DNA from 3 places in the Clostridium acetobutylicum ATCC 824 genome. Region 1 is predicted to be linked to each of the others. Evidence: a T-box and tRNA genes for the amino acid it is inferred to sense, from the RefSeq annotation. Region 1 holds a T-box; the other regions hold tRNA genes.
The links. The T-box of region 1 lies ahead of argS (arginine--tRNA ligase). A T-box ahead of a tRNA ligase gene usually reads a tRNA of that ligase, here a tRNA-Arg.

Region 2: it encodes a tRNA-Arg, which carries the amino acid that the T-box ahead of argS (arginine--tRNA ligase) is inferred to sense. The anticodon was not compared.
Region 3: it encodes a tRNA-Arg, which carries the amino acid that the T-box ahead of argS (arginine--tRNA ligase) is inferred to sense. The anticodon was not compared.

What each region holds. Positions count from the first base shown of each region.
Region 1 is NC_003030.1:1,187,125-1,194,154, forward strand. Features, by position in the region: gene CA_RS05510 (polysaccharide deacetylase family protein) at 1-740, opposite strand, end outside; gene CA_RS05515 (zinc ribbon domain-containing protein) at 1,088-1,915, shown strand; gene CA_RS05520 (TerC family protein) at 2,005-2,724, opposite strand; gene CA_RS05525 (amidohydrolase) at 2,996-4,159, shown strand; T-box leader at 4,214-4,408, shown strand; gene argS (arginine--tRNA ligase) at 4,457-6,148, shown strand; gene CA_RS05535 (hypothetical protein) at 6,164-6,532, shown strand; gene CA_RS05540 (helix-turn-helix domain-containing protein) at 6,674-7,030, shown strand, end outside.
Region 2 is NC_003030.1:40,977-48,006, forward strand. Features, by position in the region: gene CA_RS00190 (YncE family protein) at 1-856, shown strand, start outside; gene CA_RS00195 (phosphatidylserine decarboxylase) at 914-1,798, opposite strand; gene CA_RS00200 (TetR/AcrR family transcriptional regulator) at 1,956-2,525, shown strand; gene CA_RS00205 (ABC1 kinase family protein) at 2,562-4,160, opposite strand; gene CA_RS00210 (phasin family protein) at 4,315-4,620, opposite strand; tRNA gene CA_RS00215 (tRNA-Arg) at 4,881-4,957, shown strand; gene CA_RS00220 (PP2C family protein-serine/threonine phosphatase) at 5,290-6,102, shown strand; gene CA_RS00225 (DUF6382 domain-containing protein) at 6,130-7,030, shown strand, end outside.
Region 3 is NC_003030.1:30,471-37,500, reverse strand. Features, by position in the region: gene pyrE (orotate phosphoribosyltransferase) at 1-125, opposite strand, end outside; gene CA_RS00170 (alpha/beta family hydrolase) at 144-764, opposite strand; gene dcd (dCTP deaminase) at 780-1,301, opposite strand; tRNA gene CA_RS00160 (tRNA-Arg) at 1,441-1,517, opposite strand; gene CA_RS00155 (DUF2142 domain-containing protein) at 1,591-2,961, opposite strand; tRNA gene CA_RS00150 (tRNA-Ser) at 3,037-3,127, opposite strand; tRNA gene CA_RS00145 (tRNA-Ser) at 3,160-3,250, opposite strand; gene CA_RS00140 (LysR family transcriptional regulator) at 3,388-4,287, opposite strand; gene asd (aspartate-semialdehyde dehydrogenase) at 4,406-5,488, shown strand; gene serS (serine--tRNA ligase) at 5,557-6,831, opposite strand.

The DNA.
Region 1 (7,030 bases):
ATTATTTCTGGAAGCGCCTGTAAGGTTGCTTCATTGGAAGATGAATCATGCATTAGTATTATTATCTTATCGTTGTTTTTGTAAGAGGACTTAACTGAATTTACAATATCGTTAGGTAATTTTTGTTTTGTCCTAAGTGCATCTTTAGAATCTATATCCCAGTCGACAAAATTATAGCCGGCCTTTTTTATGGATTTTTTGAAATTCTTACTTACCATAGTAGAACCACCCGGAAATCTTATTAGCTTCATATTGAACTTTCCATCACCTAGTATTGCTCTTAAAATGTCTCTACATTCATTAATATCATTAATGTATTCAGTTGGAGATGAGTATATTTTTGTGATATTATTGTCAAAGCTTTTTATGCCTATAGAGTTTCCTGACTGCGCTTCCTTTGAGAGAGTTAGCTTGTTTATTATTGAATTTTTACCAGTAACAAAAAAGGTTGCTTTTACATCATAGGTTTTTAAAGTATCAAGTATGTAAGGAGTTACATTAGATGATGGTCCGTCATCAAAGGTAAGATAAGCTGTTTTTTCAGTTTTAGTGTTGCTGACATTCTTTGTTTTTATGGATTTTTTTGAAAGTTTAGTTTGCAGGTTGTCGGTATTTGAAGTTTTATTATAGGTTTCTAAAAAATCTGTTTTGACAATATATGTGGCACCTAGCACTATAAGGGCTATTGATAGAATCATAGCAGATCTTTTTAAAATTAAAGAAATTCCATTTGTTTTCATTAATCCCCCTCCTAAATACTTAATATAGAAATAATTTTGAAATTTTGTTATATAAAAATGCAAAAGCGTAAAATACTTACATTATATATTGATTATAGGAGTTTTAAAAAGAAAAATAAAGGGCTTTATGAAAACATGTGAAAAAACATGACATTTTTATAGATAAGGAACCTATTAAGATAGGTTGAATTTATCAATAAGCTAAGTAAAATTACTTTAATTACATTAGTTTGTTTTAATATGTTAAAAAAATGTAGTAAAATATTAGATGAAATAAATAATATATTATTTTTAGTAGTTTTTATTAATTATTTTGGTAAAAATGTTATTTTTGAAGGAGGCAAATTATGAAGTATTGCGTAAATTGTGGCGCACAATTAAATGATGATGATTTATTTTGTGGAGCGTGTGGAGCTAAGCAACCAGAATCATCAAAAGTGGGAAATGCAGTAGGGAAAATTCAAAATCTTAATTTGGATTTTAAGGGAGTAGTTAAAAGTTTAGGAAATGTGTTTTTAAAACCTGTATCAGCGTCTGAAGAATTTGTTCAAAGAACTTCAAGGAATAATTCTATATTAGCAACATTAATTTTATTGCTTATATCTGCAATATTAGGTATGTGGAGAATTCAGCAGGTATTATCAGGAATAGAGAAGCTACTTACAGGAGTGCTTGGTAGTTCACTTATAGGAAATATTATTGGTTCTACAAGTAGGTATTTTGATGCAAAACAAGATTTACATATTTCATATGGAATGATATTTATTGAAAATGCTTTTGTTTTTATACTTGCCGTTGCAGTTATATTTGGAGTTTTATATCTAGCATTAAATGTTGTTGATAAAAATAAGGTTAATATTTTAACAATATATAATATTGCCGTTGTATACACAGTGCCATTTTTATATTTTAAATTAATATCAATAATAGTATCGTATATATCTAATTCAGTTGGTATTTTTGTAGAATTAATAGGACTTATAATTTCTATAGTAACATTAGTTTTAATAATAAGGGATATATTTAAAGTTGATAAAGATAAGGCAGTAATTATTACGGTAGTTGTTTCTATAATAGTTATATTTATAGCGATGTTTTGCTTAAATAGTTTTGTACAAGCTAATATAAAACAAATTATGCAGTCCCAAATAGATGGAGCTAAGCTTAATATATAAAATTAATTATTGTTTATAAAAGGAATACAGTTAAATAAATATGATTCAACAGCTAAATAATAAAAAACCGCCAAAATGGCGGTTTTTTATTATTTTTTGGTTATTGCACATTCATCTTGGCTTTTTTCTGAACGCTTAGTACTTGAACTAAAAGAAAGTATTATAAAACCATAGAGAAGAGTTAAGGCAGCAAAAGCATATGGTAGAAAAATTCCTAGTGAATGAGGAACTATATTTTTAATAAGTCTATCCTCAAATATCATTGAAAAAGCAGTGTGGGCAAGAATAGCGCCACCTATATATATTACTATCTTATATTTTTTCATTAAGGTTGCTACATATTGACTTCCCCAAAATATTATTGGAATATTTAAAATCAAACCAAATACAATCAAACCTATATGTCCTTTTGCAGCTGCTGCGATAGCAAGTACATTATCTAAGCTCATTGTAAAGTCAGCTAATATTATGCTTTGAATTGCTGCTAACATTTTTTTTGAATTATGTACTGCTTTATTGCTAGATTCTTCATGAGGTTTTATAAAGTCCCAGGTTATTTTAACTAAAATTATTCCGCCCACTAACTTGATAGGAAGCCACTGAATCATAAGTATGTAGGTTATTAAGCATGCAAAAATTATTCTAAGTGTCACGGCAGCTACAACCCCAATAAAAGAGGCTTTTTTTGCTAATGTTTTTGGTAAATCTTTTGTTGCTAATGCGATAACTCCTATGTTGTCACCACTTAAAACTACGTCTAATAAAGTTATTTGTAATGCGCCTAAAAAAATAGGTATTAAATTATCCATTTTTCCTCCTTAAATTTGTACACTACAGTGGTTTATGAAAACATAATTTGTACAGTAATCTATATACAGTTTATAATAAGTATAGTAAATCTATAATTTCCAAAAAGTAATAAAATATGATGTAAAAAAAATAAACTCATAAAAAGGTTTTTCAAACTGCATATAATGGTTGTAATAATCATTATATTATTAAATATAGAATAATTCAAGACTATAATTTAAATAAAAAAATTATGGTCAAGACTATTATATTATAAATGGGGGAGAATATATGTTACTTATAAAAAATGGAAAAATTATTACCATGACAGGCAAGAATTACGATAAGGGATGCGTTTTAATAGATAATGGAAAAATAGTTGATGTGAATGAAAATATAAAAGAGAATAAATACATGAAAGTAATAGATGCATCAAATTTTACAGTTATTCCTGGAATAATAGATGCACATTGTCATATAGGAATTGATGAGCAGGATATAGGAAAAGTTGGGCTTGATATAAATGAGGTTTCAAATCCAGTTACACCAAATTTAAGAGCTATAGATGCTATAAACCCAATGGATTCTGCTTTTAATGATGCTGTTATGGGTGGGATTACAGGTGTTATGACTGGTCCGGGAAGTGCAAATGTAATTGGTGGACAATTTGTCTTTATGAAGACCTACGGAAAATGCATTGATGATATGGTTGTTCTAGAACCGGCTGCAGTTAAGGCTGCGTTAGGTGAAAATCCTAAAAGAGTTTATGGTGGAAAGGGCAAGGCTCCTGTAACAAGGATGGCAATAGCAGCTCTTTTAAGAGAAGCTCTTACAGAGGCTGAGAATTATAAAAATAAAAAGGAAGCTTTAAAGGCAAAGGGAGAAAGAATTGAAAAGAATTTAAAACTAGAAGCATTAATTCCGGTAATTGAGGGAAATATTCCTCTTAAGGTTCATGCTCATAGAGCTGATGATATACTGACAGCTATAAGAATAGCAAAGGAGTTTAAGATTAATATTACATTAGATCACTGCACAGAAGGACACCTAATACCTGAGAAGGTAAAGGAGTCAGGGTATCCAGTTTTAGTAGGACCATCGCTTACATCAAGATCTAAAAGTGAGGTCTCAAATAAAACCTTTAAAACTCCAGGTGTATTAGCAAATATGGGTATAAAAACTGCAATAATAACAGATCACCCAGTTATACCAATTCAGTATCTGCCTATTTGTGCTGGACTTTCATGTAGGGAAGGAATGAAAGTAGAAGATGCTCTTTATGCAATAACCCTAAATGCTGCTGAAATTTGTGGTGTTGCGTCGAGGCTTGGAAGTATTGAGAAAGGGAAGGATGCAGACATAGCTATCTTCGATGGTAATCCAATGGAGGTATTTACAAAAACAATATACACAATAATTGATGGCAATATTGTATATAAGCATGAGTGTTATTGATTAATATTTAATTGTAAAGTATAATAAATGTTGTTATAATATATAATAATAATATAAAAATCTATGAAGTGGAAAGTAGCATGTCGATTTTTTAAGCGAGCTGATATTTTGGTGAAAGTTCAGTATTAAGACATATGTGAAATAGAGCCATGGAGATGAATTATCCGCTTAACGCGTTAAAATTTTTAAGGTGGACTTTTATTAATAAGGTCAATCAGAGTGGTACCGCGAAATATAATCGTCTCTGCAGTTATGTAGAGGCGTTTTTTTTATATTTAAATCTAAGGAGGCAAAATTGTGGATTACAAGAAAGTAATAGCTGAAAGAATTAATAAAATTGTAGATATGGATGTTGAGGCACTTTATAAAATTATAGAGATACCGCCTAAAAAGGACATGGGTGATTTTGCACTTCCATGTTTCCAATTTGCTAAAGTATTAAGAAAAGCTCCAAATGCTATAGCAGAAGAAGTATGTAAAAAAATAGATCAATCTGGTTTTGAAAAAGTAGAGAATTTAGGACCTTATATCAATTTCTTTGTTGATAAAGCAGATTTTGCAAAAGAAACAATAGAGAGTGTTTTAAGTGAAAGAGATAACTACGGTCGTTCAAAAGTGGGAGAGGGGAAAAAGGTACTTATTGAATATTCTTCCCCTAATATAGCAAAACCTTTTCATGTGGGTCATTTATTCGGTACAGTGCTCGGAAGTTCTCTTTATAAAATATTTTCAATGGAAGGTTATGACTGTGTTAGAATAAATCATCTTGGAGATTGGGGTACTCAATTTGGTAAACTTATATCTGCATATAAAAGATGGTGTGATGAAGATGCTCTTTATAAGGATCCAATAAAAGAATTATTAAGAATATACGTAAAGTTCCATAAGGAAGCAGAAAAGGATCCACTATTGGAAGACGAAGGTAGAATGTACTTTAAGAGACTTGAGGACGGAGAGAAAGAAGAAGTAGAGCTGTGGACAAAATTTAAAGACTTAAGCTTAAGAGAATTCAAAAAAGTATACAATCAAATTGGAGTTGAGTTTGATTCATATACAGGAGAAAGCTTTTATAGTGATAAAATAGATGCAATAGAAGAAGAACTTAATGAAAAAGGACTTTTGACAGAAAGTAATGGAGCCAAGGTTGTAATGCTAGATGAATACAATATGCCTCCATGTATAATTAAAAAGGCTGATGGAGCAAGTATCTATGCAACTCGAGATTTAGCAGCGGCTGAGTACAGAAAAAAGACCTATAATTTCGATAAGAGCATATATGTTGTAGGACTTGAGCAGTCACTTCATTTTAAGCAATTTTTAAAGACGCTAGAGCTTGCAGGTCATGAATGGTCAAAGGATTGTATTCATGTAGGTTATGGTCTTGTAAGATTTGCAGAAGGGAAGCTTTCAACTAGAAATGGTGATGTTATATTCCTTGAAGATTTACTAAAAGAATCAGTTCAAAAAACAAGTGAAATTATTGAAGAAAAAAATCCTGAACTTGACAATAAGGAAGAAGTATCTAGAAAAGTTGGAATAGGAGCAGTTATATTTACTTATCTTAAGAATGGAAGAGAAAGAGACATAATATTTGATTGGAAGGAAATGCTAAGTTTTGAAGGGGAGACAGGACCATATGTTCAATATTCCTATGCAAGAGCAAAGAGTATTTTGAGAAAGCTTGGAGAAGTAAAAGGTAATGTAAGTTATGATAAACTTGTTTCAGCAGAAGAATTTGACTTGATAAAACAACTTAAAGGCTTTAACGGTGCTATTTTAAATGCTATAGATAGACTTGAGCCATCGGTTATAACTAGATATGTAATAGAGGTTGCAAAGGCGTTCAATAAATTTTATAATGCCTATAATATTTCAAATACATCTGATGAAGAATTAAAGAATGCAAGACTTGCTCTTGTTGAGGCTGCTTCAATAGTTATAAAAAATGCACTTAGTCTCATAGGAATAGATGTAGTTGAAGAAATGTAAGGAGGGAAAATGCACATGGCGTTTAGTATTAAAACACTGGCAATACTTTTTTTACTTATGATTGCTGTAATGAGCGTTTATAATTTTACAAAACGTTTCTTTATATCAAAGCTAAATAAATGGGTTATACTAGCTTTTATAATAATTATGTTTTTTGCTGCAAACATAATTGGTGCTAGGCTTAAAATAGGAGTTTCGGGTTTTAACATAAATCAAATAGTTTATTATGCTGTTATGGCATTATTCCTATTTGGATTATATGCCTTCTTTGATGTAGTAGGTTGGAGTAAAACTTCTAGAGCTGAAAAAAGAAATACAGGCAAGAAAATGGTAATAAAACCCAAAGCAAAGCCAAATAGAGTTAAGAAGAAGGATGGAAAGTAATACTTTTCATCCTTCTTCTTTTGTTGAAAATTAACAGTATCTTGTTATAAATATATTAAATGTAAAAAAATATGGTTGAATTTCCATAAAATGGTGATATAATAATAGAAAAAGAGTTCATTTGCAGTAAGGAGAATTTATATGAGAAGTTATCAAATACTGCCTATTGGCGTAAAGCTAAAAAAGTTGAGAGAGAAATACAAATTAAATCAAGATAGTTTGGCTGGAAATGATATAACTAGGAATCTCATAAGCCAGATAGAACATGGAAAAGCAAATCTTACTAGACATGCAGCAGAAATAATGCTAAAAAATTTACAGGAGATTTGTAATAGAAGGAATATAACAATTGAAGAGGATATAGAATATTTAATAGAAGATGAAGCATCTCAAGCAAATAAAATACTTGATCAGTACATAAAAGAATTAAAGGATTTAATTGTATACAAGGATATAAGTTTCGTTGATAAATTAAATGAAGTGGAGGCATTCCTAGTA
Region 2 (7,030 bases), 1.1 Mb from region 1:
GATTAATTGTGTGGATGTAAATTCTGGATTTCTTTCACCAGTGAAGCATAATGATAAAGTTTATACAAATTCCATAGGGGGATACTCTAACAGGAGTAAGAAGGTAGTAGAATTTAATGCGAAAAACAATAAGTATAATACGTATGATATAGCTGAGGGAATATTCTCCGTTGCTGTAGATGATAGCTATATATATACAACTAATAGTCCTCCTAAAGGATCAATAATAACTAAATATAATATAGAAAAAAAATCAATCGAGAAGACTTTAAATTTACCAGGTTTAATTGAACACATAGCTTTGTATGGAAATTATATATATTCTTTTGCTGATTCAGATGAGAGAGATGGAACTATAATAATAAGTATAATCAATAAAGATACCTTAAATATTGAAAAATCAATGAGAATGAAATCAGACCAATCTGTATTTGATAGCACTATTTATGGAGATAATATATATTTTTCACATATGACGTCACAGGATGGAAACAAGCCTTCCAATACTATTTCAAGGCTTAACATAAAAGATAATACTGTAAGCGATATAAAGATAGGTGCAGATTATCAAGACCATTTAAAAGTATACAATGGGAACTTATATATAAGTCATTATAATCCTGTAGAGAATTCAGGAAATAAGCTTACAGAGATGAATCTTGCTACGGGAGAACAAAAATTGCATTCATTTCAGCATAATTTAATGGAAATTGAAGTCCAGGATAATAAGCTTTATACCTGCGATGATAAAAATATGTATATATACAATTTAGGTGAATTTAAAGAGAAAAGCAGATTTAAAATTATGGATAATAGAAAAGACTATAGAATTGACGGCTTTTTTCTTATGAAATAGTATAAAAAGTGTGCTGCTTAAGCACACTTTTTATACATTACATTATTAATGTAGGGATTATTTTTTTCCAATACTTTCACCCATAAATACTTTAGTTTCGTAACCTAATCTTGTTTGCTCAAGTATATCTTCATCTATTTTAACTGAATCTTTTTCAAAGAATAAAACTACTGTGGAGCCTCCAAATTTAAAGTAGCCTTTTTCATCACCTTTGTTGACCTTGGTATTTTCCTTGTAAGTTTGAATAATACTTCCAACGCAAGTAGCTCCAACTTCTATATATAGGATATCCTTAAAATTATCAGACTTTAATATACTCCATTCTCTTTTGTTTTCGCAAAATAACCTCTTTACTTTATTTAAGGCAATAGGATTCACTGAGTAATATGAGCCTTTAATTTTTGAGGTAGCGCTGCACACACCGCTATCTACAAAATGAAACCTATGATAATCAGTTGGACATAGCCTTAGAATCATACATATTCCATTCTTATATTTTGAGCTTATTTTTTCATCCTTTATAAGTTCCTTTAGGCTATAGCCCATACCTTTTATTTCAACTAAATTATCTAAATCTATATTCTCATAAACAAGTAGTCTACCATCTCCAGGAGAAATTAAAATTTCTTTATTTGTGGAGAAAGGTCTTGCTTCTTTTGTAAGTTTTCTAGTAAAGAAATCATTGAAGGATTTGAAAGCTTCAGGCTTTTTTTCACTTTCTAGAATGTCAATATCAAAGGAGTCTATGAATTTTTTTACTTTGCCTTTACTGATTTTTGAATCACAAAATGAACCATATATACTTGAAAATGCCTTCTTCTTTATCAAAGCTTCCAGAAAGCTCATTCCAATAGGAGAGGAGTAAGTCCAGTTAAGGTAATTTTCCCCTGCTACCTTCTCAATTTCATACTGCTTTGTTTTTCTATTATAATATTTAATCATTTTCAACCTCTTTATAATTTAATTACTTAGATTTTGTTATAATTATAAGCTTTGGACTTAGTTGATGTCAAAAAATAATTACTTGATGAAGTTATTTTATGATACTATAATTATTATTAGGGAAATATGAAATAAAGTTAAAATTTGGAGTGATCAAATGAATAAGACAAAGAATGCCATATTCAAGTCTGCCCTTATGATATTTTCAAAGAATGGATATGATGGTGCAACTATGGATGAGATTGCATCGAATGCAAAAGTAGCAAAGGGAACTCTTTATTACCATTTTAAAAGTAAGGAAGAAATTTTTAAATATGTAATTTCTGAAGGCATGAATGTTATAAGAGAAGAAATGGAACAGGAAGCAGGAAAGGAAAGTAATCCTGTAAATAAGTTAAAAGCAATCTGTAGGTTTCAAATAGGAATGATATTTAGAAATAGAGACTTTTTTAAGGTACTTATGAGCCAGCTTTGGGGTCAGGATTCCAGACAGCTTGAATTAAGGAAAGTTATAAAGGACTATATAGAGATTATTGAAAGATATCTTAAAGACGCAATGGAAAAAGGCTACATAAAAAAAGGAGAAACTGAGTTTATGTCCTATACTTTTTTTGGTGTACTTTGTTCTGGAGCGGTGTATGACTTAATAAATCAAGGAAACGAAAGTATGGAGAATCTTACAAATAAGATAACTAGATATCTTTTTAATGGAATAGATATATTATAAAGTACTAAAAGACCTCACTTTTATCATTGTGAGGTCTTACATTTTATGTGAACGTATTATAGAGATAAGTAGCCAAAAACCCATAAGTGCAGTAAGGATATATCCTGTAATTCCTATTATAGAAATATTACATACCTTAGGACCTATATTTGAGTGAACTATAACAGAGGAGCTTATTATCATTGAGGATATTATTATACCTAATATAAGTCTGTTAACCATTTTACTTAATTCATTTATAGATTCCTCTAGATTTGTGTGGCTAAGTTGAAGTTTAGCACGGCCCCTCATGATACTGTCACTTAAATCTATAAACTTTTTTGGAACCTTTAATGATGATTTGAAAAACATATATGAGTTAAGTAAAACTTCATACATGTTAAAATTGCCAAAGATCTCTGCTTTGTTTTGAGCTTTAACAAAGGGAATTGCAACATCTAAGAAAGAAATATCAGGCGAAATTTTAGCAATAACACCTTCAATTATTACAAAGCCTCTTACAAGAATGATTAAATCCTTAGGCATTCTAACATTATTTCTCTTTGAACAGTCAAATACTTCTTGAATTAGCTGAGATATTTTTATGTTTTCAAGAGAAGTTGATAAATAGCTTGCAAAAATATAGTCTATATCTTCATAGAGTTGATTTCTATCAATATAGCCGGTTTTTATTCCAATAGACATTATTACAGATATTAATTTATCTATATTTTGATAAGCTATTGATATAATAATATCGTTTAATGCGTTTTTAAGATTTTTACTAATATGCCCCATGATTCCGAAGTCTATGTAGCATATTTTATTTTTTTGTATTAGTATGTTTCCAGGATGAGGATCACCATGAAAGAAACCGTCTTCAAAAACCTGTTTAAAGTATGAAAGAGCTAATTTTTTGCCAATATCATCTATATCATGTCCTGCCTCTTTAAGCGCTTTTACATCAGTTACCTTTAAACCATCTATTTTATCCATAGTTATTATGTGTCGGCTTGATAGCTTGCTAACTAAGTCTGGGCATGTAACAAAATCCGTATCTGAGTTTAATTTTTTAAAAAGAACCATGTTGTTAGCTTCATTTTTAAAGTCCAGTTCGAGTTCTGTAGAGGAAATCAATTCTTCAATAGCTTCTTTAGAATCTATTAAGGTATCTAAAAATTTTGCCTTTGTTAAGCTTACTATTTTATATAGGATAGAAAGATCTAATTTCATCTTTTCTTCTATATTAGGCCTTTGAATCTTTACAATTACTTTTTTGCCGCTCTTTAAAGTGGCTTCATGAACTTGAGCAATTGAAGCTGATGCTAGAGGCTTTTTATTAAAGTAGGAAAAAAAATCATCAATAGGTCTTTTAAATTCTTCTATGAATATTCTTTCCATATTCTCGAAGGTTTCCGCAGGGGCTTTATCTTGAAGCTTTGAAAGCTCATGTATGTAATCAGGAGGAATTATATCAGGTCTTGTGCTTAAAATTTGACCTATTTTAATAAAGGTTGGGCCAAGAGCTTCAAAAGCTCTTCTCAAGTTTTCAGGAGAATTTTTTGCATTATTAAGCTTGGAGTCAACTATGTAGCCAAAACCATAAAAGGCAAGAACTTTAACTATTTTTCTAAAACGCTGCACTGACTTTTTCATCTTTAAACCTCTCTTTAAAAACAGTATCTAAAAGCTCTAACTTATAACTATAAACTATGTGTAGGGAAACCAGTTAAAATGCCTTGCAGATTTTAAAATTGGTGAAAGCTTCAGCATGGTTTCCCTTTAATTAAAGTGTTTTATTTCAACTAAGTTACTGTATTTTATCTTCTAGTTTTGAAACTCTTTCCTTTAATTCAGTTATTTCAGCATTTAAAACTGCAGTATATTTATCTAAAACATCTGAAATATCCTGCTTTGATACAGGCTTTACTTTTTCACCTACGAGTTCACTTTTTTCTTTTATACTCTTTTTTAATTCTTGAGAAAGTTCTTTTCCTTCTTCAAGAGTTAGTTTACCCTTTTTAACCATCTCATCAATTAATTTTGAACCTTTTTCATAAGTATAGGCAGCTGAGCCTAATCCTGCAAGAAGAACTTTCTTTAATTCATCAATCATTGTAAGCATCCCCTTTACATATTTATACTATCATAATAGCAAAATACAGTAACTTTGTAAATGAAAAGCACTTGAATTATCAGAATATATAAAATATTACAAAGAAACTATTTAGGGATGAAATTATATAGTATATTATATGTATTTGTTAAAAATAATACATGCAATATAAAAAAATAAACACAAAATAGAGGGATAGACATATTGACATGAAGAGGTTTTAGTAATAAAATATTAACTTGTAATGGAAAATTTAATATGTGCTCGTAGCTCAGTAGGATAGAGCAGCGGTTTCCTAAACCGCGTGCCGTAGGTTCGATTCCTATCGGGCACACCAAAAAGACCTTGTAATATGAAAGTATTGCAAGGTCTTTTTGCTTTCTCTAAAACGATTTGAAATTAAGGGACAAGCAAAAAAGCTACATTAATATATAGAGTAGATTATAAGATAAAAAATAGCTTGATTATATATACAATAAAAAATTTAAAATATTATTGAGTAAAATTTAAAAAGGAGTTATAAATATAAGAAAAAACGTAATTGAAGGTGGATATTTGAAAAAAATAATGGTATTATGTGTATGTTATTATATATTTTAAATTAATAAGCAACTAATTGTTATTATAAAAATTGTACAAGTATAGTAACAAAATTGAAAAGGAGTATATATGGAAATTGTAGTAGGTGCTGTAAGTGATAAAGGAAATATAAAGCCAACTAATCAGGACAACTTTTTAGTGAAAATTTATGAAGACAACAATCGAGATATTGGATTGTTTGTTATGTGTGACGGAATGGGAGGGCTTTCCTTTGGAGAAATAGCAAGTTCTATTTCAGTTAAATACTTTAAAGAGTGGTTTGACAAACACTATGAAAGAATCATAAATGAAAAGGATGAAAAAAAAATAACAGAATTTATGGCCAAAATCATAGAAGTTGTTAATACGAAAATTAGAGATTATGGCAAAAAAGAATCAGTGAAGGTTGGTACAACTGTATCGGCTTTATTACTATGTAATGATATATACTATATTGCTCATGTTGGAGACAGCAGAATATATAAAATAAACAAGGAAATAAAGCAGCTTACAGAAGATCATACACTGGTAGCTATGAATGTTAGAAATAATATTATGACAGAAATTGAAGCAAAAAATAGTGCTAAAAAGAATATACTTACACAATGTGTTGGAGTTAAAGAAAACATTGAAGTATTTAAAGAACGTGGAAAAATAAATAAAAATGATGTTTTTGTTTTGTGCTGTGATGGCTTTTACAACAAATTTGAAGAAGAAGAATTATATAGTGAAATAAAAAAGATTAAAAACATTATTGATAATGATGTGCTTCAAGAAGCAGCGCAGAAATTTGTAAACAAGGTTAAGGAAAGGGGAGAAAAAGATAACATATCCATAATAATTGTTGGATTTGTATCTGATGAAGGCTTTATAGATAAATTAAAGAAGCATGTTGGATTTTAAATCTAAATAATAAAGGAGCAGGAAAGAATGAATAAAAGTAATTTAAAGTTGGAGTTTGAAAATAATCCTTCAAAAAATTATATAGTAACTTATTTAGATAATATTGATTGCATTGTAGATTATGAAGTTGAAATGATAAATAATAATCCTACTTCTGGAGCTTTGAATATTGAAATAAGACAATTTAATGATAAAATCAAAGTTTTATATGATGCAACAGGAAGAATACCGATAAAAGAATATTTAAAGGGAAGAACTATAAGGAAAAGTGAATTTATAACAATACTAAAAAATATAGCAGTATGCCTTTTGGAATGCAAAAATTATTTTCTAGATGAGAAAAAGTTTCTTATGGATTTAGAAACAATATTTATAAGTGAAAAAGATTTCAGCGTGAACTTATTATATCTTCCATTTGAGCTAATTACCGAAGAAGATATAAATGTAACATATAGAAATCTTGTTAAAAGTTTAATCATAGATTTTGTAAGTATTGAGGAAAAAACTTCTGAAAACATCATACAAGAAACTTTAAAATATCTTAGAAAAGATGATTTTAATTTGGTAGGCTTTAAAAATTATCTTGAAAGTTCTGAAACATCTGGTATTAAAGTAGTAGATGCCCCTGAAAGTAATATTCAAAATAAAGTAGAAAGTGTACCTGTGAGAATTGAAAATGAACCTATACAAGAAGAAGTTGTTAAGGAACCAGTTGTGCATCATGAAATAAAGCCTTCTAATATAGATGTTACTCAAAATAAAAGTGAAGAATTTAACACAGATAGCAACCTTAAAAGTAAGAAGGTGGAAGTAAAAAGCAATACAACTGGTAATAAGAAAAGAAAGATATTATATATAGTTATTTCTCAAGTTATAGCAGCAGCAATAATAGGTATTGAGGTTGCATTTATACTTAAAATGCTGTTTA
Region 3 (7,030 bases), 1.2 Mb from region 1:
GTCTTGTAGTTACCTGTATTTATAAAAAATGGTGTTCTTCTGCCGCTTTTAGTTATGAAATCCCCAAAGGTAAGTACATTACTCTCCACCATAAATTCTATAAATTCTTGTTTGTATTGTTCCATTTTTAGCCCTCCATGTTTTTATTTAAAGAAGTCCAAATACAATTGTGCTACGTTATCTAAAATTCTTAAACTTCTTATAATATCATCCTTAATCTCAAGAGAATGATTAGCTCCCTCAAACAACATCAATTTAACATTTTTATTTTCTCTGATTTTATTTATACATTCACTTTTAAAAAATTCATCCTTAGTGCCTGACACCACAATGCACTTTCTGTCAACTATATACTTTAAAGTCTCTTCAATAGGTGTTAAGTAAAGAAACTTTATATTATCTATATTTAATTTAGAAGATGTACATCCAGCTATTTCTGTTCCAACACTTTTCCCTAAAAAATAAATGTTATCATACTTTTTTTCAATAACATTTTTTATAATGCCCTTTATTTCAATAGCTACATCTTCAATACTTTGTTTTCCTATGTCCTCCCAAGAAATCTTATTCTTATAGTTGATGCATAGAATATCTATATTATTCTGTGCAGCTGCTTTCCTTGCATAATACAGAAGAGGCTTTTCATGACCATAATTTATTCCTGGAAAAATTACAGTTAGAGCACTTGAATTTTCATAAGAATAAAGTTCTCCGTAGACATCATTATACTTTAATGATCTAACCAATTTATTATTCAAATACATCACCTTATTTGTTTTTTAGTTTATAAAATCCTTATAAAGTAAACTTGGTTGAATCCCCTTATTATTTTGATATTTGCCACTTGAATATTTTTCATAATCTCCACCAACGTCATGATAATATATTTGGCAAATTTCAACTCCAGAATATATTCTTATTGGTTCAACGCAGAATATCTCTAATGTCCAGTATCCTTTAAATCCAACGTCTCCAAACCCTGCTGTAACATGAATAAACACACCCAATCTTCCAATAGAAGATCTTCCTTCGAGCATTGGTACATATTTATCAGTTTCTGTATACTCCAATGTTCTTCCAAGATACAATTTTCTTGGCTCAAGTACAATTCCTTCTTCAGGAATTATAAGCTTTTTTGTTTTATTAGGTTTTTTCATATCCAAAACTTCTTCATCATAAACAAGAAGTTCATTATGTAATTTTAAATTATAGCTATTAGGATTTATTTGTTTTTCATTAAAGGGTTCTATTACTATATCTTTTCCTAAACTATCTTTTATCTGTTTTCCCGAAAGAATCATTTTCCTACTCCTTTACTTTTACTGATTAATTTCCTTTATAATTATATCATATATACTTCTGAAAAATAGAAGCAACTATACCTTAAAATATTAATTATTTACACAAAAATAAAAACCCAATCAAAAGATTGGGTTTTATTGGTGCGACAGGCAGGAGTCGAACCCGCAGCGCCTCGGTTCGTAGCCGAGTCCTCTATCCAGTTGAGGTACTATCGCAAAATATTAAGCATACTTATATTATCACATTAGAACAAAAAAATCAAATCCTATATTTTACCCTTATTTCTTCTTACAATATCCTTATACCGTAAAATCTTAATAATAACTGTAATACAGAGTATGTTAATATAGTAAATGTAGAAATTGCTAAAACAACCTTAGAATATACATTTCTACTCTTATTCGCTTTTACTCCAATAAAACAACCTAAGAGAGGTATTATAGGTATAAAATATCTGCCTTGTATTCCCTCAATAATATTAGCAGCCTTAGGTGTCCAAGATACATAAAGAGCTGACATAATCAATCCTACATTAATTATGAATACTATAAACATAATAATTCTATCCTTATTCTTTTCAATTAAAGTATGTTCGAATAATGCAATTAATACTAATGCCACTCCATAAAAAAGATACAAATTTAAAGGTAACCTTGTATCTAACCATCCAAAAACTCCTATAAAACTAATGGCGTAGAAAGACATTTTAAAATGAAATGTTCTAAGTAATATATGTATATATGTAATAGGATGTGAAAGAACAAATTCCATTTGTCCCGGAGTGTACGACCCGGCAGAAACCTTTATAGCTAAAATTTTAGATATTACCGAAACAGTTACTAAAGACATTAAGCATGCACCTAGCATTATTACAAATGTTCCTATATAATCCTTTTTACTATTAAACTTTTTTATTGGAATTATGAAGAATAAGATACACATTACAAAGTAAATTCTTTTACTAAAAGCTAGTAATGTAAATGCTATTATCATTGTAACAATCTGCCTTTTAGTTAGTTTAGCTTCCTCTTCCCCAAATGCATATCTAAGTACAAGCGCTATACTTAAAAAAGCCATAGAGTTTGTCATAGCATCCGCTGATAATGATGCTGCTTGATACAAATTCATTGGAGTTAAAGCTAAAAAAGCCATTAAATTTTTCTTAAAAGGTATCAATTTTACTGAAAAAAACACTATTATTGTCCAACATATTAAGTTAGCTATTCTCCCAAAATACATCATATAAAGTGCCGAAGCTCTAAAAATCTTAGCTAAATTAATGCCTATACTTTGTGGTATGTATACTATATCTGAATATATAGTGGCACTTCTAAAATCATTAAAAGCCACCTTATTTTTATTCAAAGGTAAATTAAGATAATATTTAATTTTATTAATATCTTGTTTTTTATTGGATTTAGCCTTTATGTCTTCAGATAAATTTTCTGACGTTTTTATTAGATTCTGCGGTAAGTATCCGCCTATGCCGCTATTATTCTTTTGTTCAAACATTTGACCTGTTGATATTTGATACGCCCTATAGAAATGTATTGGTTCATCTGGATCCTGAAATGGAGCATTTATTACTGCAAATAGCACACCAAAGAACAATGCAAATGCCATAAAAATATATTCTACTTTTACGACTCTTTTGTTCATAAAGAGTTATCAACTCCTTACTTGAATAAAATTATATTAAAAACAAATAAAAGGACATTTTACAATGTCCTTTTATGGCGGAGAAGGAGAGTTTCGAACTCTCGCGCCGGTTACCCGACCTATACCCTTAGCAAGGGCACCTCTTCAACCACTTGAGTACTTCTCCATATGCTCTACGAATTTCTTCTATTAAATTAATGGCGGAAAGATAGGGATTCGAACCCTAGGTGCGGTTACCCGCACGCCGGTTTTCAAGACCGGTGCCTTAAACCAACTCGACCATCTTTCCACATAACAACATAAAATATTATATCACATATTTTTTTGTTTGTCAACAATAAAATAAAATTTATTTTAAAATTTTATCCTATTTCTTACGACAAGATTTATTATAACATCCACTCTTTTTAATGTCAACGTTTTTATTTAATATTTATCTTTATCTGACATAATTTTTTTAGATAATTTAAGAAAGGCATTTAATGCCGGCGAAATCCACTTGTCCTTATGATACAATACCTGTGATATAATACCGAAATCTGGTCCACACCAGTTAAGTGGAATTAACTTTCCATTCTTTATTTCTTCTTCTACAGCAACCTTAGGAAGAAGTGTTATTCCCAATCTACTCATGGTAAATTGTTTTATAGCCTGAACACTTCCTGTTTCAAGAACAAGTTTAGGTTTTATATTATAACTTCTTAAAATATTTTCAAATGCAGCTCTATAACTGCATCCCATTTCTGTTAACACAAGAGGTTCTTCCACTATATCTTCTGGATATATTTTTTCTTTTTTTACAAGCGGATGATCTGGATATGCCAAAAGAATCATAGGTTCATCAAATTCAACCTCAGATATAAATTCATTTGAATCAATCTTAGTTCCTAGAGAAAATGCTACATCTATTATATTATCCTTCAAAAAATGTCTAAAATCAGCGCAACTTCCGAACTTTAAAGACACCTCTACATCTGGATATAATCTTCTATATTCTTTAAGTATCTCTGGAAGCCTTATAACGCATAAAGATTCAGCAGCACCTATTGTAAGTGTTCCACTTGGCTTTTCATCATCTAAAACTACTTTTTTTATTTCATTTGACAGTTTAATCATTTGTTTAGCATATGGCAATAACTTTTTTCCTTCATATGTTAAGGTAACTTTTTTTCCTATTCTTTCAAAAAGCTTTATTTGAAGTTCTTCTTCTAATATTTTTATTTGAGTAGTAACAGTAGATTGTGCGTAATTAAGCGAATGGGCTGCTTCCGTAAAGCTTTGATACTTACTTACAGCTATAAATGTATTTAACTGCTTAAAATCCATAACCTCTTCTCCTATCAATTTTTTTGAATATATTAATCAAATTTATCAATTTTACTAATATATACATGTATGTTAGCATATATATTATAAACAATCAAATAAATTTGAGGTGATTCCTATGAATAAATTAAGGGTTGGATTAATTGGTGGAACAGGCATGGTTGGACAAAGATTTGCATGTCTTTTAAAAGATCATCCTTGGTTCGAGGTTACACTAATTGCTGCAAGTAAAAAATCAGCTGGTCTTACCTATGAGGAAGCTGTAAAAGATAGATGGAAAATGAATGAGCCAATTCCTGAAGGAGTTAAAAATCTTATAGTTAAAGATGCGTTTGATGTAGATGAAATTTCAAGCATGGTTGATTTCGTTTTTTGCGCCATTTCCTTAAATAAAGAAGAAACTAGACTTCTTGAAGAGGACTATGCAAAACATGAAATGCCTGTTATATCTAATAACTCTGCAAACAGATACGTACAAGATGTGCCTGTCTTAATTCCTGAAATAAATAACAATCATACAGAAATAATAGATATTCAAAAAAAGAGATTAGGAACTAAAAGAGGATTTATAAGTGTTAAACCTAACTGTTCTATACAAAGCTATGTTCCTCCTATAAGTGCTCTTTTAAAATATGAACCAGAAACAATTCTTGCCTGTACCTACCAAGCTATTTCTGGAGCAGGAAAAACCTTTAAAGAATGTCCTGAAATACTTGATAATGTTATACCTTACATTAAAGGTGAAGAAGAGAAAAGTGAAAATGAACCTCTAAAAATATGGGGAAAAATAGAGAATAATAAAATTGTAAATGCTTCCTCTCCTCTTATAACTACTCAATGTATAAGAGTTCCTGTAACGGATGGTCATTTGGCTGCTGTATTTGTTAATTTCAAAACGAAACCTTCAAAACAGGAAATAATAGATGCTTGGGAAAATTTTAAAGCCCCTGAATGTGCTTTAAATTTGCCAAGTGCTCCAAAAAAATTCCTACATTATTTTGATGAACCTGATAGACCACAAACAAAACTAGACAGAGATTTTGAAAATGGTATGGGAATAACTATGGGAAGACTTCGTGAGGATAAATTATTTCAATATAAGTTTGTATGCTTATCTCATAATACTCTTCGTGGAGCAGCTGGTGGCGGTGTTTTAAGTGCTGAGCTCTTAAAAACTCAAGGATATTTAACCTCTAAATAACTCTGTTAATCCTTAAATTCATATAATATAAAATAGGTGACACACTACATTGTGTCACCTTAAATTATTTATCTTATAACGTCTTTTCCTATATATTTCTTTAACGCTTCTGGAACATTTACACTTCCATCTTCATTTTGATAATTTTCTAGTATTGCTGCAACTGTTCTTCCAACAGCAAGACCTGATCCATTAAGAGTGTGAACAAATTCAGGTTTAGCCTTTGGATCTCTTCTAAATTTAATGTTTGCACGTCTTGCTTGGAAATCCTCGAAGTTACTACAGCTTGAAATTTCAACATATCTTCCGTAGCTAGGCATCCATACTTCTATATCGTACTTTAAAGCTGCTGTAAAGCCTAAATCTCCCTTACATATTCTAACCACTCTATAAGGAATATTTAATATTTGTAAAATTTCCTCTGCATCATGAGTTAATTTTTCAAGTTCATCATAAGATTCTTCTGGTTTGGCAAACTTAACAAGCTCTACCTTATTAAATTGATGCTGACGAACAAGTCCTCTTGTATCTCTTCCTGCTGAGCCTGCTTCTGATCTAAAGCATGCACTGTATGCAGCAAACTTATATGGTAAATCTTCTGCTTTTAATATTTCGTCTCTGAACATATTAGTAACAGGAACTTCAGCTGTAGGAATTAAAAAGAATCCATTATCTACTTTAAAAGCATCCTCTTCAAATTTAGGCAACTGTCCAGTACCAGTCATACTAACTCTATTAACCATGTATGGTGGGAGGATTTCAGTATATCCGTGTTTTTCTACATGAGTATCAAGGAAATAGTTTATAACTGCTCTTTCAAGTCTTGCACCAAGTCCCTTATAGAATGTAAATCTAGAACCTGCGACTTTTCCTCCTCTTTCAAAATCAAGAAGCCCTAAATCTGTTCCTATATCCCAGTGTGCTTTAAACTCAAAGTCGAATTTTCTAGGCTCTCCCCATTTTCTTATTTCTACATTTTCCTCATCTGACTTACCTTCTGGAACGCTAGGATGTGGTATATTAGGTATTCTAAGCATTATGTACTGCATTTTTTCATCTATTTCTGATACCTTAGCATCTATTCCTTTTATATCATCTGAAATCTTCTTCATTTCAGCAAGTAATTCATCCGCATTTTGTCCTGACTTTTTAAGCTTAGCTATCTCGCCAGAATCTTTATTTCTTTTACTTTTTAAATTTTCTACCTCTACAAGATTTTTTCTTCTTTCTTCGTCAAGAGATACAAGCTCATCTATGACAGAAATATCGAAATCTTCTCCTCTGTTTGTTAGTGCCTTTTTTATTTCTTCTGGATTAGTTCTTATTCTTTTTAAATCTAACATATTAATTTCTATTGAACCTAATCAATAGTTCCTCCTCCCAATAATAAGAATTTATATAAACATATTATTTTACCCTTATCAATAAATACTTACATAATTATAAGCATACATAATGTAGTTTATCACGAATACTATAAAATTTCAAATATTGGGTCTATACATGAAAATTGTGCAGAAATATATTAATTTAGTGCATTTT